Regions from separate parts of the Shigella sp. FC1967 genome, predicted to be linked through region 2. Evidence: predicted binding sites of a transcription regulator. Region 2 holds the regulator's gene; each other region holds the start of a gene.
The links. The regulator PurR, encoded in region 2, represses purine synthesis genes. The targets are predictions, from matches to a motif close to CANGCAAACGTTTGCNTG.

Region 1: purE (5-(carboxyamino)imidazole ribonucleotide mutase) is a predicted target of PurR. The motif match lies at 15,867-15,884, and genes of this name have one in related genera.
Region 3: BHE89_RS11985 (NCS2 family permease) is a predicted target of PurR. The motif match lies at 1,433-1,450, and genes of this name have one in related genera.

What each region holds. Positions count from the first base shown of each region.
Region 1 is NZ_MIIZ01000654.1:1,282-19,107, forward strand. It holds gene copA (copper-exporting P-type ATPase CopA) at 1-1,850, opposite strand, end outside; gene cueR (Cu(I)-responsive transcriptional regulator) at 1,984-2,397, shown strand; gene BHE89_RS08740 (NfeD family protein) at 2,351-2,839, opposite strand; gene BHE89_RS08745 (SPFH domain-containing protein) at 2,842-3,765, opposite strand; gene BHE89_RS08750 (co-chaperone YbbN) at 3,802-4,659, opposite strand; gene BHE89_RS08755 (SDR family oxidoreductase) at 4,744-5,529, opposite strand; gene tesA (multifunctional acyl-CoA thioesterase I/protease I/lysophospholipase L1) at 5,580-6,209, opposite strand; gene ybbA (putative ABC transporter ATP-binding protein YbbA) at 6,180-6,866, shown strand; gene ybbP (putative ABC transporter permease subunit YbbP) at 6,863-9,304, shown strand; gene BHE89_RS08775 (ornithine decarboxylase) at 9,390-11,552, opposite strand; partial or broken gene BHE89_RS08780 (mechanosensitive ion channel family protein) at 11,730-12,500, opposite strand; gene BHE89_RS08785 (MFS transporter) at 12,824-14,083, opposite strand; gene purK (5-(carboxyamino)imidazole ribonucleotide synthase) at 14,207-15,274, opposite strand; gene purE (5-(carboxyamino)imidazole ribonucleotide mutase) at 15,271-15,792, opposite strand; gene BHE89_RS08800 (UDP-2,3-diacylglucosamine diphosphatase) at 15,927-16,649, opposite strand; gene ppiB (peptidylprolyl isomerase B) at 16,662-17,156, opposite strand; partial or broken gene cysS (cysteine--tRNA ligase) at 17,532-17,826, shown strand, end outside.
Region 2 is NZ_MIIZ01000585.1:10-6,509, forward strand. It holds gene sodB (superoxide dismutase [Fe]) at 560-1,138, shown strand; gene cydH (cytochrome bd-I oxidase subunit CydH) at 1,276-1,359, opposite strand; gene purR (HTH-type transcriptional repressor PurR) at 1,627-2,652, shown strand; gene punR (DNA-binding transcriptional activator PunR) at 2,679-3,581, opposite strand; gene punC (purine nucleoside transporter PunC) at 3,700-4,917, shown strand; gene cfa (cyclopropane fatty acyl phospholipid synthase) at 5,224-6,378, shown strand; gene BHE89_RS06050 (riboflavin synthase subunit alpha) at 6,475-6,500, opposite strand, start outside.
Region 3 is NZ_MIIZ01000753.1:114-3,722, reverse strand. It holds partial or broken gene BHE89_RS12000 (hypothetical protein) at 1-411, shown strand, start outside; gene BHE89_RS11990 (DUF6392 family protein) at 638-1,099, shown strand; gene BHE89_RS11985 (NCS2 family permease) at 1,601-2,947, shown strand; gene BHE89_RS11980 (GNAT family N-acetyltransferase) at 3,075-3,578, shown strand.

The DNA of each region.
Region 1 (17,826 bases), on a different contig from region 2:
ATAATGACCAGTGCATAGGTAATTTGTGGTGACGGGCCAAAGAAATACCAAATAGCACCTGCAATAAGCGCGATAACAACGACAACAGGTACAAATACGCCTGAAATTTTATCCGCTAATTGACCTATTTCGGGTTTACTACTTTGCGCTTGACGAACTAATTTAATAATACGTGCAAGTGTTGTTTTGCTTCCCACGGCTGCCGCTTTAAATAGCACTGAGCCATCCTGAACCGTTGTTCCCGCATGAATAGTGTCACCCACGGTTTTTTGCTGCGGAATTGGCTCACCTGTTAGCATTGCCTCATCCATCCACACTTCGCCTTGGATTATATCCCCATCCACCGGTACTTTATCACCCGTTGCTAAACGTAAAGTCATTCCTTGTTTAATATCCGCCAATGGCATTTCAACTTCACCGTTTTCAGTGATCACTCTTGCTGTTGGTGGCGTTAAATCTAATAGTCGTTCTAGTGCCTTAGATGAACGTTGACGCGCTCTTTGCTCAAGCATATGACCCAGATTGATTAAACCGATAATCATTGCACTGGCTTCATAATAGAGATGTCGAGCTTGAGCCGGGAACACTTCTGGCCATAAGTTCACGGTAATAGAATAGAGCCATGCTGCTCCTGTTCCTAATGCAACGAGGGTATCCATTGTTGCACTGCGGTTTTTTAAACTCTGCCATGCGCTACGATAGAAATGCCCACCCGCAACAACCATCACAAATAGCGTTACAATACCAATGCCTAACCAAATGCTATGATTGGCTTCTGTGAGCATCATATTGTCGCCAATCATTCCCCAAATCATTACAGGGATGCCAACAATTAAGGCTAATGTCGCTTGCCAGCGAAAACGTTTCATATTGGCAACAGCAACTTCTTGCTGACGTTCTCTGCGTTTTACATCATCTTGAATAATTTCAGCGCCATAACCCGCTTTTTCAATCGCAGTCACAAGAGCATCATGATCGATTTCACCGGTCACTAATGCACTGCGCTCAGCCAGATTTACACGCACATTTTCAACACCATCAACGGATTGTAATGCTTTGTGAACCTTGTTGACGCAACTTGCACAGGTCATGCCATCAATTAAAAGTTGAACACTACTGTCATCATCAACATCGATTTCAGCGCCATTATCAATATCAGTATTCTCAACTGGAATATCACAAATAGCCGCTGACGATGCTTCCAGTTGTGCATGCGTTTGCGTCAGCGGCTCAGTTTTTGGGAAATCAGTACCTGCGAGTTGTGCTTCAAAACCCGCGTCTTTAATGGCAGTAATTAAGGTTTCAGCGGTTGCGGAACCGGTTACTTTTGCGTGAGTTAATTCAACGTCAGCCGTTTCAACCCCTGCCGTATTTTCTAGCGCTTTTTTAACTGAACCGACACAGTGACCACAATTTAAACCCGATAGCGTTAACTGAATTGTGTTGTCTGTGGGCGCTAAGCTTGCTTGAAAGCCTTCAGCTGTTATCGCTGCAATTAAAGTATCCGCAGTCGCGTCACCAAAAATTTCGGCTGACTCTTTTGTCACATTAACGGCGGCAACACCTTCAACGGCTAATAATGCTTTTTCAGTTTTACCGACACATTTCATGCAGTTAAGCCCACTTAGGCTTAGTTTTACGTCGGGCAGTGTTGCAACACTTGCTTCATAACCTGCATCTTCAATTGTTTTGATTAAACTTTCAGCGGTTGCATCACTGTCAATTTTAGCGTATTGAATAGTTACAATTGCCTGCTCTATGTCATTGCGAGCATCAAGTGCTTTTTTTACACTATTAACACAATGGGAGCATGAAAGTCCTTTTAGTGCGAATATTATAGTTTTTGCCATGTTAATTATCTCCATCATAAAAGCGTTACCTCTATTATTGCGCAATATTCGGTAACTTGCTTTCTTTAAAGGTTTTTTTCTTATCAGTGATAAAGGCTAAACCTTTCCGCGAGGGGAAGGTCAAGGGGGAATTTTGAATATTAGTGAAATAGCAACTAAAACAGGATTAACGGCTAAAGCTATTCGGTTTTATGAAGAAAAAGACTTGATAACCCCACCCAAAAGAGGTGAAAACGGCTATCGCTATTATCAAGCTCAACATATTGAAGAGTTAACTTTATTACGCCAAGCGAGAGAGGTTGGTTTTAGTTTAGAAGAGTGCAGGGCTTTATTGATGTTGTTAAGAGATCCTTCTCGTCATAGTTCTGACGTGAAAGAAGCCACCTTAAAAAAAGTGGCTGAAATCGAAAAAACAATTAATGAGCTTAATGCCATTCGCCAGCGATTACTTTTATTAGCTAGCGAATGTCCTGGTGATGATGGTGCTGATTGCCCAATCATCAATCATTTGTCAGGGTGTTGTCATCATCAGAAACAGTCGGTTTAAACGCAATCACTTGTAAGGTAATACCATCAATTGAGATTACTGTTACCTTATCGCCGGCAAGTAATGGCGTGTCTGAATAAACACGCCAACTGCCATCAGCTAATTTTACGCGACTAAAACCATTTTCAGTATCTGATAATAAAACAGCATGAACACCAATCAGTTGATGTGTTTTCTGATTTAAGTTTTCAGCTTCTTTTGATAGTTTTCTGCGTTTAAGCCAAAGGTGCCAAAGCACAGCACTAATAACCGTTAAGAGCGCAAATAAAACACCTTGAATAGGCCAGCTAATGGGTAATATCCATGTGATCAACGATACACACAGCGCCGCCATTCCTGACCATAAAAGGTATCCTGCTGTTCCTAACATTTCTGTAATTAACAGCAAGCCACCAAGACAAAGCCAGAAAAGTGCAGGTTGAGCACTAATCCATTCCATCATAATTAATTGCTCTTGTTGCCAGAGTCACTTTTTTTGGTATTAAGTAATTCAGAAATACCGCCAATCGCGCCCATGAGATTACTTGCTTCTAATGGCATCATAATCACTTTACTGTTATTAGCTGAGCCAATTTGAGATAGTGCATCAGTATATTTTTGTGCAACAAAGTAATTTATGGCTTGCATATCACCTTTTGCAATGGCCTCAGATACCATTTGTGTTGCCTTGGCTTCTGCTTCTGCAGCACGTTCACGAGCTTCTGCTTGTAAGAACGCAGATTGACGCTCACCTTCCGCCTTCAGTATTTGTCCTTGTTTTTCACCTTCAGCTTTTAAGATCGCCGCTTGACGAATACCTTCAGCTTCAAGAATATCAGCACGTTTAGTACGTTCTGCTTTCATCTGAGCATTCATTGCAGAAATTAATTCTTTTGGTGGACGGACATCACGAATTTCAATACGGGTAATTTTAATACCCCAAGGGTTTGTTGCATCATCAACAATTAGTAAAAGGCGGCTGTTAATTTGGTCACGTTGAGAAAGAATTTCATCAAGTTCCATTGAGCCTAATACGGTACGGATATTCGTTAATGTTAAGTTGATAATCGCAAGCTCAAGATTATTAACTTCATACGCCGCTTTTACAGGGTCAATGACTTGAATAAAGCAGACGGCATCAATGCTGACGTTGGCGTTATCACGAGAAATAACTTCTTGAGAAGGAATATCAAGTACTTGTTCCATCATATTGATACGGCGACCAATACGATCAACAAATGGCACGAGAATTTGAAGCCCTGGAGCCAAAGTACGAGTGTAACGACCAAAGCGTTCGACAGTCCACTGATAACCCTGTGGAACGGTTTTAACACCGCATAAAACTAAAATAATAGCGAATAAGATGATAATACCAATGACTATTTCCATATACCTGTCCTAAGTCTTCTTGATAAGATAATAAAATTAATAAAGTAAAGAATACACCATACGACGATATTTCGACGCCAAATTATCATTAGTTCCTAAGGCTGATAGAATATCCATCAGGGTTTTCTTAACTTGTCCATCACCTGCATTTAGATCTTTTTTGATAAAGCTAAATAGCAACGCTAACGCCTCTTCATTACGAGCAACTTCATGTAATTTTAGTGCAAGTTGAATGGCAAGATCGGTATTTTCAGGTTGTTGATTAAAATCATTCTGTAATTGTTGAATTTCAGGCGTATCAGCAGCCTGTTTTTGTAATTCAATTTGGGCTAACAAACTATGATAGTAACTGTCTTGATCTTGTAATGGGATAGTTATTAACAGAGTTTGAGCTTCTTCATTTTTATTTAAAGAAATTAAAGCCCCCGCCAGTGCGAGCGTAATTTCACTGTTTTTAGGTGCGAGTTGATGTGCTTCTTTGAGTAGAGGTAACGCTTCTTCGGCTTTTCCTTCAGAAAGTAATTGCGCCGCTTGCGCCGCTTTTAACTCTTCTGGTTTTGGTAATACATTGGCTAATACTTGGCGGATCGCTTCTTCAGGTTGAGGGCCTTGGAAACCATCAACTGGGCGACCTTCTTGTAAAATATAAACAGTTGGAATAGCACGTAGCCCAAATTGTGAGGCTATCATTTGTTCAACATCACAATCCAATTTTGCCAAAATAAATTGATCAGCAAATTCGGCTGCCAGTTTATCTAATGTTGCGCCAAGCTCTGCACAATGAGGGCTACGTTCTGAATAGAAATACATCATAACTGGTTTAGTCATGGATTGTTCTATAATTTGTTGAATATTTGATTCATTTACATCAACAATATGTGCAGTTGCTAACATTAATTTTTCCCTTTTTGAGAGTTTTAAATATAGATGCGATTTATAACGCTATTTCATTAATAAGTAAGGGTGAAATCGCAAAAATCAAGCCTTGCCGCTCTGGCGACTGAGAATAGCATCCATTAACGCATCAGGTAGAAAACGTTTTAGTATTCTGACGGCGTAAGTTAATAAGGTTACGGGATAACGTATCTTAGGTTTTGGGCTTTCTAAAGCATGAATAAGCTTTTTCACGACATCTTCAGGTGTTAATGTGAAACGACTCGCAATCCCAGGGTTTTTTACCGGCTTATCTTTTTCAGCTTGAGCGACATTTTCAGTAAAACAAGTTCGTATTGGACCTGGCTCTATTAAACTGACTTTAACACCGGTATGCGCTATTTCCATTCTTAGCGCATCTGACCACGCCTCTACGGCATATTTACTGGCAGCGTAAGCGCCTCGACCAGATGTTGAAATAATCCCCATTACAGAACTCGTTTGAATAATTCTTCCTTCACCATGAGGTAACATTGCAGGTAGAAGTAATGTAGTAAGCTGATGTAAACCAAAAAAGTTAGTAGAAAACTGTTTTTCCATTTGTTGACGAGTAATGGCATCTAATGAGCCATAAACACCAAATCCACCATTATTAAATAATCCATATAAACGACCGTTTGTTAGCTGAATAACTTCTAGAGCCGCATTTTCAACGCTTTTGGGATCATCAAGGTCAAGATGGATTGGTTCTAATCCCAGTGTTTCCATGCGTTCAAGGTCTTCACCTTTACGGCAAGCAGCAAGAACGCGATAGCCTCTTTTCTTTAGTGCTTTTGCTGCACAGAGTCCTATCCCACTGGAACTTCCTGTAATCAATACCGTTTTTTGCATAATTTTACAATTAATCTCGTTTAATCTACGTCAACTACTGTCAGAATAGTCTAACGTGTTAAGTAAGGGGATAATGTTTCATCCATCCACTGCGCAATAAAAGGTTGAGCATCTTCATTGGGGTGTATGCTGTCATTTTGCATCCACTCAGGTTTATCAGCGACTTGCTCCATATAAAAAGGGAGCAGAGGAAGCGCATTATCTTCAGCGAGCTTTGGATAGATTGCTGAAAATGATTGTGTATAACGTTTACCGTAATTAGGTGAAATCATTATTTGCATAAAAAGTGGCGTTGCGCCGGCATCTTTTACTTGTGTAATGATGTTTTGTAATGCCTCTTTTGTTTGTGCAACAGGGTATCCTTGTAAGCCATCATTTGCACCTAATTCAATTAAAACCCAACGTGGTTGATGTTGTTTTAATAAATCAGGAAGCCTATTTTGTCCCTGAAAGGCCGTTTCACCACTAATACTTGCATTGATAACATTAATGTCAGGGTGGGTTGTTTTCCATTTATCAGCAAGGCGTTGTGGCCATGCACTTTCAATTGGAAGACGATATCCTGCACTCAAGCTGTCACCAAAGATTAGAAAGGTATCAGCAGCAATCGCCTTAAAGCTAAACATCATCATAACGATAAGGAAAAATGTATGTCGACGGAAAAGGTTCTTGAAGTTCATCAGTTAACCAAACAAGTAGGAGAAGGTGATAGTCAGATCTCTATATTGCAGGGTGTTGAGCTAGTTGTCGAGTCTGCACAAACAATTGCGTTAATCGGTGAGTCAGGATCGGGCAAATCGACCCTATTAGGTATCATTGCTGGATTAGATGATGGTAGCTCTGGCAGTGTGCATTTAATGGGGAAAGAACTCACTCAAATGAATGAAGAAGAACGCGCCAAGTTGCGAGCCCAACATGTCGGGTTTGTTTTTCAATCATTTATGCTGATCCCAACATTGAATGCACTCGAAAATGTGCAGTTGCCCGCATTATTAAAAGGTGAGTCAGAAAAACACAGTCATGCACGTGCTGTTGATTTGCTGAAGCTGTTAGGATTAGGCGAACGTTTATATCATATGCCAGCACAACTTTCTGGCGGTGAGCAACAACGCGTTGCATTAGCAAGAGCATTTTGTACTCAGCCGGCTATTCTTTTTGCTGATGAGCCAACGGGAAACCTTGATCGTAAGACGGGTGATAAAATTGCAGATTTGTTGTTCTCGCTTAACCGAGATTATGCAACAACATTGATTTTAGTGACTCATGACAATGAGCTAGCCGCTCGTTGCCAAAGACGATTACGATTAGTCGATGGACAACTTAAGGAGGAGTCATGATTTGGCGTTGGTTTTGGCGTGAATGGCGTTCTCCTGCATTATTAATTGTTTGGCTTTCTTTAGCGCTAGCAGTTGCTTGTGTGCTTGCTTTAGGGCGTATAGGCGATCGCATTGATAAAAGCATTTACGCTCAAAGTCGTGATTTAATTGCTGGCGATTTAGTTTTACGGGCATCTTATCCCGTTGATGAAAACTGGCTTATAGCGGCGAAAAAAGAAGGGTTAACGCTCAGTCGCCAAATGCAATTTACTACGATGTCTTATGCTCCTGAAGGCGATATACCACAGCTTGCATTGGTAAAAGCTGCGGATAAATTATATCCACTGTATGGTGAATTAGAAACAGAGCCAGCAGGGCTAAAACCTGAAAAAGGAACGGCACTTGTTGGTGCCAGATTACTTGAATTACTTGATATAAAAGTCGGCGATAAGATTGATGTAGGCGATGCCTCATTTACGATTAGTGGTGTGTTAATTCAAGAGCCCGATAGTGGATTTAATCCGTTTCAAATTGCACCCCGTATTTTAATTAGTCTTGATGATGTTGAAGCAACAGGTGCGGTGCAACCCGGAAGTCGCCTGACATATCGCTATATGTTTGCAGGTAACGAGTCCGTTATTGATCGTTATCAGCAACGTTTCGACCCACTATTAAAACCCGATCAGCGTTGGAATAGTTTAAAACAAGATAGTGGAGCACTTTCACAATCCATGGAACGTGCGAAAAATTTTCTTTTGCTTTCAGCGCTATTGACGCTATTGCTTGCTATATCGGCAGTTGCTGTTTCAATGGCTCATTATTGCCGTAGTCGCCATACCTTAATTGCAGTACTAAAAACGTTGGGGGCAGATAAACGTGCATTGAGAAAATGGATCGTTGGGCAATGGGGGGTGATCCTTATTGGTGCTATTGTTGTTGGCTCATTAGTAGGGCTTATTTTTGAGGCAATACTGCTACAAATTTTAGCGCCAGTTTTACCTAAAAGTTTGCCTGAAGCGAGCTTTTTGCCATGGATATGGTCTGTGGGCTCTTTGTTGTTAATCGCTTTATTAACAGGATTAAGACCTTACTATCAATTAATGGCAACACAACCTTCTCGCGTATTAAGAAGTGATACTACGGCGCCTATATGGCCTCTTCGTTATTATTTACCAATAGTAGGCTTAATTATTGTTGGCGCTTTAACGCTTTTTGCAGGAACAGGCGTCTTACTTTGGTCAATTCTATTTGGTGTTATTGTTATTGCTTTTTTACTCGGAATAATTGGCTGGTTAGGATTATGGGTATTAAAACAGTTTACATTTCGCCAACTTAGTGCGCGCTTAGCCGTCACTCGTTTATTACGACAGCCTTTTCAAACGATGACTCAGCTTGCAGCCTTCGCGCTCTCATTTATGTTGTTAACGCTTTTAGTCCTTATTCAAGGTGATTTACTTGATAAATGGCAAAAGCAATTACCCGCAGATAGTCCGAACTATTTTCTAATCAATATGTCTGCGCCTCAAGTTCAAGAAATTAATACTTTATTGGCAAAACATGATGTTGAACCAATGGATGCATTCCCGGTGGTATTAGCACGTTTAACTCAAATTAATGAGCATAATGCTAAAGAGTGGGCTGATAAACGTGATGCAGGTAATAACACCGTTCGTCGAGAGCTTAACTTAACGTGGCATAGCGAATTGCCAAAAGATAACGTGATTATTGAGGGCACATGGCCTCCTATGGGGAATGGCGTTTCTCTTGATCAAGGCGTTGCTGAAAAACTCGATATTAAGTTGGGTGATGAATTAACATTTGTCGGTGATACTCGTGAATTTAAGTCCATTGTTACTAGTATTCGCCATGTCGATTGGGAGAATATGCGCCCTAATTTCTTCTTTATTTTCTCTGAAGAAGGGTTAAGTAATCAGCCAGAAAAATGGATGAGTAGTTTTTATTACAATGGCGAGGGCGCATTAATTACTGCGCTCAATCGTCAATTTCCAACCGTAAGTGTGTTAGATACAGGTGCATTAATTCAGCAAGTTCAGCAGATCTTACAGCAAGTCAGTCGAGCTTTGGAGATTATGGTTGGATTGGTCATGCTCTGTGGTGCTTTATTGCTAGTTGCTCAAATTCAGGTAGGAATGACACAACGACGCATTGAGTTAGTCGTGTATCGAACATTAGGTGCAGGTAAATCATTATTAAGACGGACTCTTTGGGCTGAATTTGCATTATTAGGTTTAATGGCGGGATTAGCTGCGGCGATTGGCGCTGAAGTCGCATTAAGTTTATTACAAATATCGGTGTTTAATTTCCCTTGGCAACCGCAATGGGGAATGTGGATCACCGTACCTATTGTTGCGGCATTATTGCTTTCATTATGTGGTAGTATCTTAGGCGTCAGACTGTTGCAAGATAAAGGGCAATATCGACGAATTCAAGGCGAATAATGAAAATAAATAAGGCGAATAAATAGCGTTAAATAAAAATGCTGATATTATTAAAATATCAGCATTTTTTTGTGTGAAAAGATAATTATTCTTTTATCACATAAGCATAAATTTGCTTACTGCCATCCCCTTCATCATAAATATAAACCCCCTGAAGCTCAGTTGAAAAGCCTGGAAGCTGATTAATTGTGACTTCAAGTGCCTGAAAATAACGTAAAACAGCACCCCCCCAAATTTCGCCAGGTACAGCACATAAAACACCTGGTGGATAAGGTAAGGCACCTTCAGCGGCAATTCGGCCGGCTAATTTATTTAAAGGTAACAATTCAACATTACCACGAACAAACTCAATATTAGCTTGTTGCGGGCTTAGTGCTCGCTTAGGAAAATGATTTTTTCTAAACATCTGTTTTTGCAGTAACTTGATATTGTACGTGACACAAATATCATGCATTTCCTGACAGAGTTGACGCAATGTATAACCCTGATAACGAGATTGATAGCGACGGCAAACAGAAGGTAATATTTGTTCTAATAACACATCTTCCACTAAGTATTTTTCAAATTGAACAATCAAAGAAATTAAGCGATCAAACTTCGCTTGATGCTCTGCGGGTGTTAGCAAAAATAAGATTGAATTGAGATCGCTTTTTTCAGGGATAACACCGTGTTCACGTAGATAATTTGCCAAAATAGATGCTGGTACACCAAAAGATCCATATTCTCCTGTATGAGGGTCGATCCCTGGCGTTGTAAGCATTAATTTGCAAGGATCAACAAAGTATTGATTGGTGGTGTAACCTTCAAATGAGTGCCAATTATCATTAGGAATAAAATTGAAAAAACGCTGATCGCGAGCGATTTCATCTGTATCGTGATCTTGCCAAGCAAGTCCATCAACCATTTCAGGAATAAATGGCTTAATAAACTGGCACTGTTTTAGTAATGACTTGCGGGCTTCAATGCCTTGCTTTACGCAACTCATCCACATTGCTTCACCACTTTTGCCAGAATGCATTTTGGCATTGACATCAAGAGCTGCAAAAAGAGGGTAAAACGGGCTGGTGGATGCATGCATCATAAAAGCATTATTCATACGTTTATGATTAACATAACGTGATTGCCCTTTCAGGTGAGCATCTTTTTTATGTATCTGTGAGGTTTGTGAAAATCCCGCTAATTGTTTATGAACGGATTGAGTAACGAGAATACCAGGATCGTCTTTATTAAGCGTTAATAATAAAGGCGAACATTGTTTCATCATGGGAATGAATTGTTCATAACCCACCCATGCAGAATCAAATAAAATATAATCACAAAGATGGCCAATTTTATCGACCACTTGCCTTGCGTTGTAAATCGTACCGTCATAAGTGCCTAGTTGAATAACGGCTAAACGGAAAGGACGTTTATCGAATTGACGTTCTGGGATAATTTCGGCAATTTGTTGGCGTAAATAGTGTTCTTCAAAGCAATGAGCATCAATACCACCGATAAAGCCAAAAGGATTACGAGCCGTCTCTAAATAAACAGGTGTTGCTCCTGCTTGAATGAGTGCGCCATGATGATTGGATTTATGGTTATTTCTATCAAATAACACTAAATCATTTGGCGCCAATAAGGCATTTAAGGCAACTTTATTAGATGAGGATGTTCCATTTAAAACAAAATAGGTTTTATCGGCATTAAACACTTGCGCGGCAAAAGTTTGAGCATCATAAGGCGCACCTTCATGAATAAGCAAATCCCCCATTTCCACATCAGCATTACAAAGATCAGAGCGGAATAGATTCTCACCAAAATATTGATAAAACTGCTCACCAGCAGGATGACGACGGAAAAATTCTCCGCCTTGATGACCAGGACAATCAAAAGCGATATTCTTTTCGGCAACATAATTCACTAAACGTGAAAAAAAGGGGGTGGTCAGATCCTCTTCATATTGCTGTGCTGCTTTATTAATTAACGCACTATTTTTTTGATGTGCTTTTTTATCCGTAATTACAACCCCTGAAACTTGATTGAGCAATTCAGCACTGATTGCATCATTAAGATTAACAGCAATAAATACGGGGAGTTGAAAGCCTGTTTGATGAATGCGATCTAATTCGCCCGACTCAATATCTGATAATGACAACACGACTGCTGATACTTGCGCTAAATTTGCATCAACAATATCAACGATCGGACGTTCACAATAAAAATAGTGTGAAAGAGTAGGGTGACACGCCAACTTCATTTTTTTCATTATGCTCGTGTTTTTATCAATAGAATAATTGGCGAACAATATACTTGGTTGTGGATGTGATTGAAATAAATTAAAAGAAAAATGGCGTTCTATGCATTTAAATCGCATAAAATACCATTTTAATCAATGAGTCAATGGAGAATTTATATGGAAATAAACGTATCCACTTTCTATCTATTATTGGGCAATGGGAGCAGACTTCTCGAGATAAACCGTTTGAGATGGAAAAGCAAAATCAGCGCCATGTTTATGCACAATTTCAATTATCTTTAAATAGACTTCTTGCTGAGCTTCAAGCCACTGTGCCCATACCGTTGTTTTAGTAAAACAATACACCATGATATTGAGTGAAGAGTCTGTAAATTGATTAAAATAGACTAATAATGTTTGTTGTGTATCGATTTTGTCATTTTGCATTAGCATGGTGCGAATATCTTCAACGATAACACCTATTTTATCTGAATCTTCATAACGCAAGCCAAGTTCAGTTTGGATCCGCCTATTTGTCATTCTTCCTGGATTTTCCACACTAATTGAGGAAAAAATGGAGTTGGGAATATAAAGTGGTCGGTGATCAAACGTAATGATTTTGGTAATGCGCCAACCAATTTCGACTACAGTGCCTTCAATATTACGGTCTGGAGAACGTACCCAATCACCAATATTAAAAGGACGATCAAAATAGAGCATCACACCAGAGAATAGATTACTTAATACATCTTTACTTGCCATACCAATGGCGATCCCACCTAATCCTCCGAATGTCATTAAGCCGGATAAGCTCATACCAAAATGCTCACCAAACAATAAAACGATAATGACAAATAACGTGATTTTGAATATGCGAGAAATAATGCGAGCAGAAGTCGGATCACTGCCTTTTTTAATTTGAGCATCTTCTAGCCGATTAATGAGTAAGAAAAATTTTCTCATTAAAATTAATGCAATGCCGATATAGGTGAAAAAATTAATCATCCTAAATGAGATAAAATGGAGATTAAAATCGACCACGGCCATTTCACAATATTGGCTTAAGATAAACACTAGACTACAAAGCAAGATAGCTTGGCTGATATGAACAATAATATTTCTATGGCGTTTTTTCTTTTTGTCATGAAAAAAGAGATACGATGACAAAACCAACAAAACAGGCTAAAGCGATGCCAATACCTATTGAGTATTTTATTATTAATGCATCATTCATCAGTTTCATGTCTCCTTAGAAAATGCGTTTTTATAATACGAAACTCGCTATCTTGCTTATTTCATGGTTATTTTTCTTGCTCACTCGCATGCTGAAATTTAGGATAAACTGGCGGTTTCATAAATAGAGTGACCGCTAAAATGAATAAAACAGGTAGGGTTAAAATCAAGAATGCGGGGGTAAAACTACCTGATATATCTTTGATGGCTCCTGCAAAGAAGGGGGCTAAACAAGCCAGTGTTGAAATTAAATTCATCACTGAAAATAGTTCAAGGTAAGGGGTGCGACCAAAATAGTTAGCAAGCAATATACTTGATGCTAAGAATGTCATGCCATACCCGATACCGACACAAACCGTAAATAAGATCAGGTAAATCCAAGAATTAGCCATACTTAGTGCAAGTAACCCAATGATTATAATACTTAAGCTTGCGATAAGTAATTTTTTAGGTTCTAACCATTCACCAATTGCGCCACCCGCTAATCGAGAGAAAGCATTGATAAATGCCATGCTACTTAATAGTGTCGCGGCAATAGTTTCGCCAAAACCATTCTCAATAATATGTGCAACAGCAAAGCTATTAACCGTGATCCCACACCATAAAAAAGCGGTGTAAGTCGCAGCAATAACATAAAATTGCCATGTTCTTAAAGCATGACGAGCTGTCCAAATTTCTTTGGTTTGATAAATACGTTTTTTGGTTTGAAGTTGGCTAATTTTTTTTGCGTGCTCTTGCTCTTTATTACCTTCGCGTAAAAATAAAATGGTAAGAAGAGTAACAACAGTGAGTGTGAGTGCTGAAATAAGCCAGTGCATTCGCCATGTATGCCATAAATGAGTTGCTAAAAAGTAGATCCAAGGTCCAGCAACACCACCTAATCCACCAATGGTAAAGTAGACACCAAAAGCAAAAGACTGTTTTTCAAATAAGCGAGAAATCACATAAGTACCAGGCACAGTAGCCAGTAGTGTAAAACCAACACCTAACAGTGCCGTACCCAAAAAATAACGCGCAATAGTGTATGTTTCATAAAGAAAATAGAAACCACTGACAAAAATGATTAACCCTATAAGTAATGTAAGACGAACACTTAATTTACGGATCAGTAATGTAGGTAAAAAACTCGCAAGACCGCAGGTTAATCCTAATAACGTAAAGCCAAGGCCAGCTTGAGTCCAGTTCCACCCTAGCTCGTTTATCATACTAGGAAGAACAACACCTAAAGAGGTAAATGTGGTAGCGGTAGCTAAAAAATACACAAAGCCCAATAATATCAGCATACTCCACTGATAAACGGGCCCAAAAACTTGTTGCGTGACTTGCATCCTGACTCCATCGAATGGGTGCAGTAACCTGAATAATCAGGAGAAAATAGCGAATAACAGACCTATTTATTTAAGGTCTGTTCGTTTAAAGGCTATTATTCTCTAACTTTATGAGTCGGACTGCTAGCTTAATTTTTCTAAAGCCCATTCGATAGGGTACTGATAGGCATCATCAAGCATTGCACTTAATAATTCGAGTGTTTCTTTCAGTGGTTGATTATCGCGATGTACAAGATTGAGATGACCCACTTTGCGCACAGGACGAACCTCTTTTTCATACCAATGTAAATGAACTAATGGCAATGAAAGCCATTGAGGATTGACATTAGTACCAATCAAATTAACCATTACTGCTGGTTGGCAAACCTCAGGTTTGGGCATCGGTAAATCTAAAATTGCACGTAGGTGTAACTCAAACTGACTAATTGAAGCCCCATTTTGTGTCCAATGACCACTGTTATGAACACGAGGGGCTAATTCGTTGATAAGTAATTTATTGCCAACGATAAAGCATTCCATCGCCATTACACCAACATAGTTGAGCTTATTAAGGATCGCGGTCAGCATTTTTTCTGCTAACAGTTGTTGTTCTGACGATGGGGTTGGTAATGCAACACTCATGCGTAAAATGCCATCTTGGTGAAGATTGTGAGTTAAAGGGTAGAAAACGCAGTTCCCACGACAATCTCTTGCTCCCACTAATGACACTTCACCTGAAAAGGGAATACCCTGCTCGACAATACATTCACCATAAATCTCAGCCGGTAATTGCTGTTCTTCGCCCGGATGAATGCGCCATTGACCGCGCCCGTCATAACCACCCACACGGCGCTTTACAATAATAAAATCACCCAGTTGTGCGAAAATATCAGGCCATTGTGTTGGTGACGTTAATGGTTGCCAAGCTGCCGTGGCCAAACCTAGTTCATCGATAAGTTGTTTCTGAGGCAATCTATCAGCAAGTAATGGAAAAATATCACGGTTTACAAAGTTAGTATGACGTTCTAATTCTTTGGTCAGAGGGGTTTCAGGCCAGCGTTCAATTTCCGCCGTGATGATACTTTTTTGATAGGGAACGGCTTCTGGCTCTGCATCTAATCCTACGGGATAAACCGCAATTCCTAAAGGCTCACCCGCTTGTCTTAGCATTCGCCCTAATTGACCATTTCCAAGCACACAAACTGGTTTCATAGTGCCTCCCTTGGATCTGGGTTATTTAATACATCGTCAGTTTGTGCGGTACGCCATGCAGTTAATGCTTCAAAAATAGTTGGAGAGTGTAACGCTAAAATTTGAGCGGCTAATAAAGCCGCATTGGCAGCGCCAGCTTTACCAATCGCTAATGTTCCCACCGGAATGCCTTTTGGCATTTGTACAATAGAATAAAGGCTATCAATACCGCTTAATGCTGCACTTTGAACAGGAACACCTAATACAGGAACGAGCGTTTTTGCTGCGAGCATACCCGGTAAATGGGCTGCACCGCCGGCTCCTGCAATAATGACCTCAAAACCATTATCTTTTGCCTGTTCTGCAAAGCTAAATAGCTTATCAGGGGTACGATGGGCTGAGACAATCTCAACATGATAAGGAAGTTGTAGAGCGTCTAGTACATCGGCGGCATGAGACATTGTTGCCCAGTCGCTTTTAGAGCCCATTACAATAGCGATACGAGCGGAAGAGGTATTTAGACCAACTTGAGAAGACATTACTTAACTGCTCCTGTAAGCATAAACGGATATAGCCTAATAAACTGAGCATGATAGTATCACGCTAACATGCGCAGGAAAACGTTTGCGTAGAGAAAAAATAGCCTTTTTATGGAGACAATAAGCAAAATAACTTAAAAGGGGAAATGAATAAGTTCTATTTTTTCAGCCGTCACTTTAAACATAGAACCTTCTGTATGCCAAGCACCTAATACACCGCGATAATGTAGTTTATTATCAATGTTGACAGTATGAATTGCTGGGCGATGAGTATGACCGTGGATCATCCATTCTGTATTGAAATGTTTAAAAGTATCAATTACAGCCTGCGGGTTAACATCCATAATGGCATCTGATTTGTATTGATTTTCGTGCTGGCTGCGTGAACGCATTTTGTCAGCGATACGCAGTCGAATAAATAGAGGCAGTAGCAAGAATAAGCGCTGAATACATTTATTATGTACTTTTTTACGGTAACGTTGATATGCTTTATCGTCCGTACAAAGTGTATCACCATGCAAAATTAAGATACGATAGTTCTCAATTTCGAGCACTTTTTCTTGAGGAAGTAAGGTGATACCACTCTCTTTCGCAAAGCGAGAGCCAATTAAAAAATCACGATTTCCATGAATAAAATAGCAAGGCACTCCTGCATTTTTTAGCGTCATCAGTGCTTGAGCAATTTGTTGATGTAAAGGATTAGGATCATCGTCTCCGATCCAAAAATCAAAAAAATCACCTAAGATATAAAGTGCTTTTGCATGAATGGCTTGTTCTTTTAGAAAGCGAAGAAAACCGGCAGTAATTGCCGGTTCATGTTCACTTAAATGCAGGTCTGCAATAAAAAGCGTACACATAAAAAGTGAGGCTTATTCGCTAACCGTTACACTTTTAATGACGATATCTTCGCGAGGAACATCTTGGTGGAAACCGCTACGACCTGTGGAAACTGCTTTAATTTTATCAACAACGTCCATACCTTCAACAACTTCAGCAAACACACAGTATCCCCAACCATTTGTATTTTCAGCACGGAAGTTTAAGAAATCGTTGTCTGCAACGTTGATAAAGAACTGAGCAGTAGCTGAATGTGGATCGTTCGTACGAGCCATTGCTAATGTACCACGGTTGTTTGCTAGGCCATTGTTTGCTTCGTTTCTTACAGGTGCTTTGGTCGCTTTTTGGTTCATACCTGGTTCAAAACCACCACCTTGGATCATAAAACCATTGATGACGCGGTGGAAAATAGTGTTATCGTAGAATCCTTCTTTACAATAGTCTAAAAAATTTTCTACGGTTGCAGGTGCTTTGTCTGCAAATGTATTAATCACGATATCGCCGTAATTGGTATGAAAAGTAACCATATTCAGATCCTAATATAATTTTAGCTTTACCCAGATTTGGGCATAAACAACAGTCTCGTTTTTATATCACAGTTGCCTAATTTAGTCAGTACGCATCTTTTTCTCGCGCCACTTTTCTTCCTCTTTAAAAGACTAAAACAAGAAAAAACACATTTTTCGCCAAAATTTGAACAAATAACAGAAGTTTGATTGTTCACTATCAGCGATTGAACAGTGAAAATAAGCGCTGAGCAGAGTAAGATATAAACCTTAATCTTGAGTTTGCTTTGCTTTCAAGATCCAATATCCTAATTAATATCATGTTATAGTAGTTGTTATTTTCTTTTATATAAAAACGTAATAAACACGTACAGTTGAAAACGGGAACGTCCACTGATGCTAAAGATTTTTAATACTCTCACTCGCCAAAAAGAAGAATTTAAACCTATCCATGCAGGAAAAATAGGTATGTACGTGTGTGGCATCACTATTTATGACTTATGCCATATTGGTCATGGACGTACATTTGTGGCTTTTGATGCCATAACCCGTTATTTGCGCTACTTAGGGTACGATGTTCACTATGTTCGTAACGTAACGGATGTGGATGATAAAATTATCAAACGTGCGATTGAAAATAATGAAACATGTGAGCAATTAACCACTCGTATGTTAGCTGAAATGCATAAAG
Region 2 (6,500 bases):
TTAACAGAATGAAGTTTGTACTTTTTACTTCTCTCATTACAAATGTACTTTTGCTACTTTACGTGCAAGCAAGAGGGATATACTCTTATGCCAAAGTCCATTTTCAATGGATCATTACTATTAAGCTCACAACTAGATAAAAAAACTATCATACCCATAGCAATAAATATTTTTTTCATATTGATACATTCCTTTGAGTGTAACTTCACATTAGTGGGTATTTATTATAACGACTTATCTTGACAAACAATGTTAACTTATCCCACAAAACCACATTAACAGAATGAAGTTTGTACTTTTTACTTCTCTCATTACAAATGTACTTTTGCTACTTTACGTGCAAGCAAGAGGGATATACTCTTATGAGTATAATTAATCTATATGGCTTATAACTATAGATAAAAGATATTTAGCTGTTATTTCAGCAGATTTTTGTTAAAATAATTAGCAAAATAGTAACAACTTAGTGATTCATTTGCCTCATTTTATCAATTCAAATGATTTTGATGGAATGATTTCAGGCACAAAACCCGAAATAGATAGTTTAAAGGAGTACGCAATGTCTTTCGAATTACCAAAATTACCTTATGCGTTAGATGCTCTTGAGCCACACATCTCTAAAGAAACTTTAGAATATCACTACGGCAAACACCACCAAACCTATGTAACCAATTTAAATAATCTGGTTAAAGGTACTGATTTAGAAAGCAAATCTTTAGAAGAAATCATCAAATCTACTGATGGTGGCATCTTTAATAATGCAGCTCAAGTATGGAACCACACTTTCTACTGGAACTGCTTAGCACCAAATGCAGGCGGCGCACCAACAGGAAAAATCGCTGATGCTATCAACAAAGCATTTGGCTCTTTTGAAGAGTTCAAAAAACAATTTAATGATGCGGCAGCTAAAAACTTCGGTTCAGGTTGGACATGGTTAGTTAAAAAAGCAGATGGTTCGATTGCAATTGTTAACACGTCTAACGCTGCAACTCCTGTTTCAGGCGAAGACAAACCATTGTTAACTGTTGATGTATGGGAACATGCTTACTACATCGACTACCGTAACGCGCGCGTTAAATATTTAGAAGAGTTCTGGGCATTGGTTAACTGGTCATTTGTTGAAGCTAACCTTGCTTAATTGAGCTTGATAATCAAAGGTGAGTGATTCAGATTCATTTTTAGTGATAAAATAACAAAGGGCCTCGAGCCCTTTGTTATATTCAGATATTCGATAATTTATTATTTAAATTGATCGGATAATCTATAAAGCAGTGATTAGAATAACATAGTCGAAAATAAAACGATCATAACAAGCGCTGCAACTGCTGTACTCAAACCAAATTTCAGATCCGTATCCATCTATTTCTCCCTCAAAATGATTATAATACACATTTTAACCATAACCTTGTCATGGTTAATTATTATCACATATCAATATTTGTTAAAATAGCGACCAGTGCACAATTTATAACATTGATTAATACTTTCACTTTTGAGCTAGATCATACAAAATTCACAGCTAATCGCTAAATTATTGCCAGTGTTTGCCCTATGTATGACTATACTGGCAGTCAAACCACAAAATTAGATAAAAGAGACCAATGAAGGTCAGGAGTTTTCCACACCATGGCAACAATAAAAGACGTGGCAAAACGCGCAGGCGTATCAACCACGACTGTTTCTCATGTGATCAACAAAACACGTTTTGTTGCTGAGAACACACGGGCAGCAGTTTGGGCCGCTATAAAAGAATTAAATTATTCACCTAGTGCCGTTGCGCGTAGTTTAAAAGTCAATCACACCAAATCTATTGGCCTGTTAGCCACGTCCAGTGAAGCCCCTTACTTTGCTGAAGTGATTGAAGCTGTTGAAAATAGTTGTTATAGCAAAGGTTACACACTGATTTTATGTAATTCACATAATAACCTTGATAAACAAAAAGCCTATTTAGCAATGCTGGCACAAAAACGTGTTGATGGATTATTAGTCATGTGTTCTGAATATCCCGATCACCTTCTGACTCTTTTAGAAGGCTATCGTAATATTCCAATGGTTGTCATGGATTGGGGTAAAGCGCGTGGCGACTTTACAGATACCATCATCGATAACGCTTTCCACGGTGGCTATATTGCGGGTCGTTATCTTATTGAGCGAGGTCATCGTGACATTGGTATTATTCCTGGTCCATTAGAACGTAATACTGGTGGTGGCCGATTACAAGGTTTTTTAAAAGCCATGGAAGAAGCAAAAATCACAGTAAAAGATGAATGGATTGTACAAGGCGACTTTGAGCCGGAATCTGGTTATAAAGCCATGTACCAAATGCTAAATCAAAAACATCGCCCTACTGCTGTTTTTTGTGGTGGTGATGTGATGGCAATGGGTGCGATTTGTGCAGCAGATGAACTTGGCCTACGTGTTCCTTTCGATATTTCTATTGTGGGTTATGACAATATTCGTAATGCTCGTTATTTTACACCGGCCCTAACGACCGTCCACCAGCCAAAAGAACGTTTAGGTCAAATGGCATTATCAATGTTGCTTGATCGCATCGTCAATAAACGCGAAGACGCCCAAACAATCGAAGTTCATCCACGATTAGTTGAGCGTCGTTCAGTCGCTGATGGTCCTTTTATCGACTACCGTCGTTAATTCATATTTATTCAACGACCTGATTTCTAACGAAGCCACTCCTCATTTAAGGTTTGGCTATCTCCAAGATAATCTAACAACCATGTTAAAGCGGGAGATTCACTTTTATCGACCCACGTCAGGCAGCATGGGCTGTCTGGCAATGGTTGTGCTAGTTGTAAAGTAACCAGCTTGCCTTGTTTAATTAAAGATTCAGCACGGTGCCAAGGCACCATTCCTACACATAATCCCGCTAACAAACATTCAAGCCCCATATCCCATGTTGGTACGACCATCCTGCGTTGGTTATTTAGCGCCCATGTGTCACGCTTTGGCAAACTGCGTGAGGTATCTTCTAAACATAAACTTGGATAAGGCCGCATTTCATCATCCGTTAATGGATGTTGTGCTTTTGCTAAAGGGTGATCAACATGACAAACGCAGCGCCACGGCATAAAACCCATATCTCTAAAGCTATAACGTTCACCAATTGGTGAGGCTCTTGTTGCACCAATAGCTAAATCAACACGCCCATTGACCAAGGAGTCCCATACGCCATTAAACACTTCAGGATAGACATACAGTTCAATATCAGGAAAATGACGATAGAAATCGAGAATAAGTTGTTGTGTTCTTTCTGGTTTTACAATGCCATCAACGGCTATACTAAACTGACCGCGCCACCCATTAGAAACTTGTTGACAAAGATGCCGAGTGTCATTCATTTTTTTGATAACAGATCGTGCTTCTTTGATAAAAATTTTACCTGCTTCGGTTAATTCTACATCACGGTGACGGCGTTCAAACAAGGGAACGGCAAGCCATTCCTCTAATTGCCGAACAGTGTAACTAACGGCGGATGGCACTCTGTGCAATTCTTGAGCAGCAGAACTAAAACTTCCTGTTCTTGCGACTGCATCAACAACTTCTAAAGAGTATTCTGACCACATAGAGTTTATTCCTTTGAAAATTTTTCACAGCATTAACCAAATATTCCCGTTTCACAAGTAAAATAAGTCTTCGTTACAATATATAAAATGTTCTACATCACATAGCATAGAAAATAAAATGAATTCTAAAACATCCACACAATCAAAAACACCTATGAGCTTTATGGTGTACCTAGCGGGTTTAAGTATGCTAGGTTACTTAGCTATTGATATGTATTTACCTGCATTTGGTATGATGCAGCGTGAACTCGCTATTAGCGAAGGGGCTATTAGTAATAGCTTAAGTATCTTTTTATTTGGCTTTGCTGTTGCTCAATTACTTTGGGGACCACTTTCTGACAAAGTCGGTCGTAAACCTATTCTTCTTATCGGTTTAAGCCTTTTCTCTTTAGGCTGCCTTGGTATGCTGTGGGTTGAAAGTGCAACTGGCTTACTGGCTATGCGCTTCCTACAAGCTTTCGGCGTCTGCTCTGCTGCCGTTATTTGGCAAGCTCTTGTTATCGACCGTTTTGATGAATCTCGCGCTCAGCATGTCTTTGCTTTAATTATGCCACTGGTTGCATTATCACCTGCACTTGCACCTTTAATCGGTGCATCGCTATTAGAGCACGGTGGCTGGCGTATGATTTTCATGCTGTTAATGGCAGTAACGTTAGTATTAATGCTACCGACATTAATGCTAAAAAACATTAAACAAAAATCAGTCACAGATGCGAACCAATCTTCTGCTTCATTTATCACTTTACTAAAATCGCCTCTCTATACAGGTAACGTATTAGTTTACGCTTCTTGTAGTGCAGGTTTCTTTGCTTGGTTAGCCGGCTCACCCATCATTCTTGAAAAAATGGGTTATTCGCCACAGGATATCGGTTTAAGTTATATTCCACAAACTATTGCATTTATGGTGGGTGGTTATGGTTGCCGTATTTTACTGTCAAAAATGACTGGTAAAACGTTACTACCACTGTTATTAATTGGTTATGCTGTCAGTATGACCGCCTTATACCTTGTTGCTAAATTTACGGAACCAACATTAACGACTATTTTAATTCCGTTCTGTATTATGGCCGCAATGAATGGTGCATCTTATCCAATCGCGGTATCTAATGCTTTATCCGCTTATCCTGAAATCAGTGGTAAAGCCGCTGCGTTACAAAATGCACTTCAATTGGGTCTTTGCAGCTTAGCCAGTTTTATTGTGTCTGCATTTATCAGCCAACAACCTCTGATTAACACCACTGCAATTATGGCGTTAACCGCAATCCCAATGGCTGTTGGCTACTTTATTCAGCGAAATAAATCTGTTATCAAACACACGGTTCAAACAGTAGAATAATCACCACCCTCCCTTTTAGGATTTATCTTAAAAAGGCCATTTTATAAAAAATGGCCTTTTTCTTTTCTAGAGAAAAACAATTTACATCTCTATACTTGCTTATACGCTGTAATAGCGTTTTATTTATTTTTCTTTCGGATTTTGAAACATTAAACAGATTATTTGCTGATTATGGCAGATTAGTTATTTTATTAATTCTATTCGTTCAATGCATTTTGAACACAATACCATTTTAATACTGTCAATCTGCACACATCCTTTTTTAGCTTTATGTTTCAAAACCCGCTTAGTTTACGCGGAGAGTATATGAGTACATCTTGTGTAGAAGAAGGCCGAAAGACCTCCAACGATCCTTTTAAAAAGATCGCAATAGAACTGTTAGCTCACGCTGATATTCGAGTTAATGGCTCAGAACCTTATGATATTCAGGTTCACAATCAGAATTTTTATAAAAGAGTATTACAGCAAGGCTCATTAGGTCTCGGCGAAAGTTATATGGATGGTTGGTGGGATTGTGAGCGACTGGATATATTCTTTCATAAAGTTTTACGTGCTGGTCTTGAAGATAAGCTCCCACAAAACCTACATGATATTTTTAAGATTGCAACAGCCCGCCTTTTTAATCTACAAACACAAAAACGCGCATGGATGGTAGGTAAAGAGCATTACGATCTTGGTAATGACCTATTTACTGCCATGCTTGATCCTAATATGCAATATTCCTGTGGTTACTGGAAAAATGCAGATAATTTAGACCAAGCCCAAGAGCATAAATTAGATTTAATTTGCCGAAAATTAGATTTAAAACCAGGTATGACCTTATTAGATATTGGCTGTGGCTGGGGTGGACTTGCCGCTTATGCCGCAAAACATTTTGGAGTTTCTGTCACTGGGGTCACTATTTCTGTTGAACAGCAGAAATTAGCACAAGCACGATGCCAAGGACTTGATGTTAATATTATTTTAGAAGACTATCGTGATTTGCATGAACAATTTGATCGTATCGTTTCTGTCGGTATGTTTGAGCATGTTGGCCCTAAGAATTACGCCACTTATTTTGATGTCGTTCGCCATAATTTAAAAGAAGATGGTCTGTTTTTATTGCACACCATAGGTTCTAATCGCGATAAAGTGAATGTAGATAGCTGGATAAGCAAGTATATTTTTCCTAATGGATGTTTACCATCTATTCAAAAAATTGCTCATGCAATGGACAATAAATTTGTGATGGAAGATTGGCATAACTTTGGTGCTGATTACGATAAAACATTAATGGCGTGGTATCAGCGTTTTTTAGCTTGTTGGCCAGATATTGAATCTAACTACACTCCGCGCTTTAAACGTATGTTTAGCTATTACCTTAATGCCTGTGCGGGTGCATTTCGCGCTAGAGATATCCAGTTATGGCAAATAGTACTCAGTCCTAAAGGCCAGATCGGCGGTCTACAGATCCCGCGTTAATTATTCTTTTGATAAAAAGAGAAAAGCCAGTTTGATTGACAAACTGGCTTTTTCTTTGGCTATCTGTTCAGAACAACAACATTAATTATGTGAAATTTATTCTTCATTGCTAAGTTGTTGTG
Region 3 (3,609 bases), on a different contig from region 2:
CAGGTAACTCCTGTTTCTGTTTCCATAGCGTCAGCTAAACTTTTCATGGAAGCGCGTTCACTATCCTATGCGTCGCCTAAATCCATCATAGGAAAAACGACAGCAGGAGGTCAGGTAACTCCTGTTTCTGTTTCCATAGCGTCAGCTAAACTTTTCATGGAAGCGCGTTCACTATCCTATGCGTCGCCTAAATCCATCATATTACCTAAACCTATCTTTAAACCTACCCCCGTGCCTTATCAACGTGTCCTCAATGCCGTTAAAGATGTTGCGATTGCCTCTCGATGGGGAGTTTTAGGCCTACTTTTTCACTCTGAGCCTGCTGGGGATCCGAATAAAGACCAACTTTTCATTAGAAAATTTATGAAGTTGATCATATTCCGTCACAAGCCGCAGTTAGACTTTATTTAAAAAAGTTAAATCCAAAAATATCGGAAAAAGATTTAAAGATAGAATTAGAGGATGATACTAAGCTACGTCGAAAAGAGTATGACAGTCAGGATCTTAAAGAAGCGGTTGAGCGAAATTGGGAAGCAGATCGACGATGTTTAAAAGCAGAATATAACGTATCAGATGAACAGTTGGATAAGGTTTTAGCAGAATTACACCGATTAAATAGAGCGAAAGGATTATACCAATGAGTGTAAATATTGAAGCCTTAGTGCTGCGATTAGGGGATACTTATGATGAACTTTATGACGATGGACTCATTCCGTATAAAACCAAACCACAAGGGAATTCTGGGGATGATGAAGTCACCCTAAGGATGACCAAAGAGTCTATTTTTTTATCTTTTAAAAACCCATCAAAAGAGTTAGAACAAATTACACTAACACTGATCCCTGAAAATATGAAAAATGGCTGGGTATTCCCCAATAAGATCCCCTTTGGATTAGAGCAAGTCATGACTGACCAATGGTTCTATAAACATATTGGTAATCCGATTAGGCAGGCTCCTGAAAGAACAGTTTTAGGTAACTTTATAGGTAAATCAGAAGTATTTACATTAAACAAAATGACCAACTCAAACCAAAAAATTTCTATTTTGGTTAACTATCACCCCGAAATGAAAGGCTTTGCTAAAAAAAATTACCTTTGAATTATTAGAGGATTTAGAAACACGTTGGAAACCTAATCACTTCAAATAATCCCTTTTATGTTAAACGGACGAGTTAGTTAAAGTTGTCCGTTTATCCATACTCACGTCGTTCAAAACGATTTAAGGTTTGCTCATCCAGAGTGACTAAAACATCGAATTAAAATTGTTGAAAGAGGCTTAACTTGACCTAACGTAGCTAAATTAGCGAACAAAAAAAAGTGGCACCAGTTTCCTTCTTTTCCTCTTTTTCTTTTTTTTATGACTTTACATTATCTTTTTATGACATTTTTATTAAAAATGTATTTTTTCGCTTGATTCTTACCCTAAAAGCACCAGATAATCGTTTGCGTCAAATTCTCTCACTCAATCCACACGAAAAACCAAACGTTTGCTTTTGACTCCCTCTTAAGATTTCTTATTAACAAGAGGTCATTTTAATTGATACGTAATCGTTTTTCGTTTTTTTTGGAGAGTGAACCGTTTTTATGTCAGAGGAATGTAATGTCTGCTAATCAATCAGCAACCACCGGTAAACTGGATAGCTATTTTAAACTTACAGCTCGCGGTACAACTGTTCGCAAAGAAATGATCGCCGGTTTGACGACATTTTTGGCGATGGTGTATTCCGTGATTGTTGTTCCTAGCATGTTAGGACAAGCCGGTTTTCCACATACCGCGGTTTTTATCGCAACCTGTTTAGTCGCGGGATTAGGCTCTCTTCTAATGGGATTGTGGGCAAATCTTCCTATGGCAATTGGTTGTGCGATTTCATTAACCGCATTTACTGCTTTTAGCTTAGTTTTGGGACAAAACATCTCTGTACCCGTTGCATTAGGTGCCGTATTTTTAATGGGATGTTTATTCACCGTTTTCTCATTAACGGGCATTCGTACTTGGATCTTAAAAAATATTCCAATTGGTATCGCACATGGTGCGGGAATAGGGATAGGGCTTTTTCTACTTTTAATCGCAGCAAACAGTGTTGGATTAGTGATTAAAAACCCATTTGATGGTTTACCTGTTGCAATGGGGAAATTTACATCATTCTCTGTTCTGATGTCACTTGCTGGATTAGCGGCTATTTTCGGATTAGAAAAGCGTAAAGTACCGGGTGGTGTGCTATTAGTCATTGTCGCTATTTCAATTATTGGTCTTATTTTTGATCCTAATGTGAAATATCAAGGCATCTTTAAAATGCCTCAATTAGGTGAAGATGGGCTTTCTTTACTGCTTGCAATGGATATTAAAGGTGCCTTACAACCTTTAGTGTTACCAAGTGTTCTTGCGTTAGTGATGACGGCTATTTTTGATGCCACAGGGACTATCCGTGCTGTTGCGGGTCAAGCAAACTTATTAGATAAACGCGGGCAAATTATTAATGGCGGAAAAGCGCTGACGTCTGACTCTGTCAGTAGTATTTTTGCGGGTGTTATAGGTGCTGCACCTGCTGCGGTTTATGTTGAATCAGCCGCAGGAACAGCCGCTGGTGGTAAAACAGGATTAACCGCAACAGTGGTTGGTATTTTATTTTTACTGATCTTGTTCTTATCGCCTCTCTCTTATTTAGTTCCAGCTTATGCAACAGCACCCGCGTTAATGTATGTGGGTTTATTGATGCTAGGTAATGTCACTAAGTTAGATTTTAGTGATTTTGTGGATGCTATGTCAGGTATGGTGTGTGCTGTATTTATTGTTTTAACGTGTAATATCGTCACTGGGATTATGCTAGGTTTCGGCTGTTTGGTCATTGGCCGTGTCTTTGCTGGTGAATGGCGTAAACTCAATATGGGTACAGTATTAATTACACTTGCGCTAGTGGCATTTTATGCGGGTGAGTGGGCAATTTAATTTAAATAATCGGTTTTAAACACAAAAGGCGGAATATATTTTTATTCCGCCTTTTTGCTATTTATTTATCTACTTTTATTCGCTATTGTCGAAATTAAGTCTAGTGATTAATTTTTTGGTAGCATATATGCAAGAAATAAAAATACGTCATGGTGAACCTGACGACGCATCAGCCATTCAACAGCTATATACACATCCTGATTTATATATTTGTACTTGCCAATTTCCTTATCCTTCAGTCACGATGTGGAAAAAAAGATTACTTGAATTTTCAGAACAAAATATCCCTCATTTTGTTGCTACCATTGATGATCAAGTTGCGGGACATTTAGCACTAATCATCGATAATCATCCTCGTCGTCGTCATATTGTGAGTTTTGGTATTGGTGTTGGTGCTGAATATTCCGGAAAAGGTGTCGGAAAATTACTTATCAATACAGCAATTGATTATGCTTTCAATTGGTTAGCCGCCACACGATTAGAATTAGAAGTGTATTCAGACAATGAAAGAGGCTTGCATCTGTATAAGAAATTAGGTTTTGAAGTCGAAGGGGTACGCCGTAAAGCCGCTTTTAGAGAGGGTAAATATTGTGATGTTGTTATGATGTCGATGTTAAGAACAATTGAATAATCATTAGCATGGCGAGTGAGTCTTCAAATTT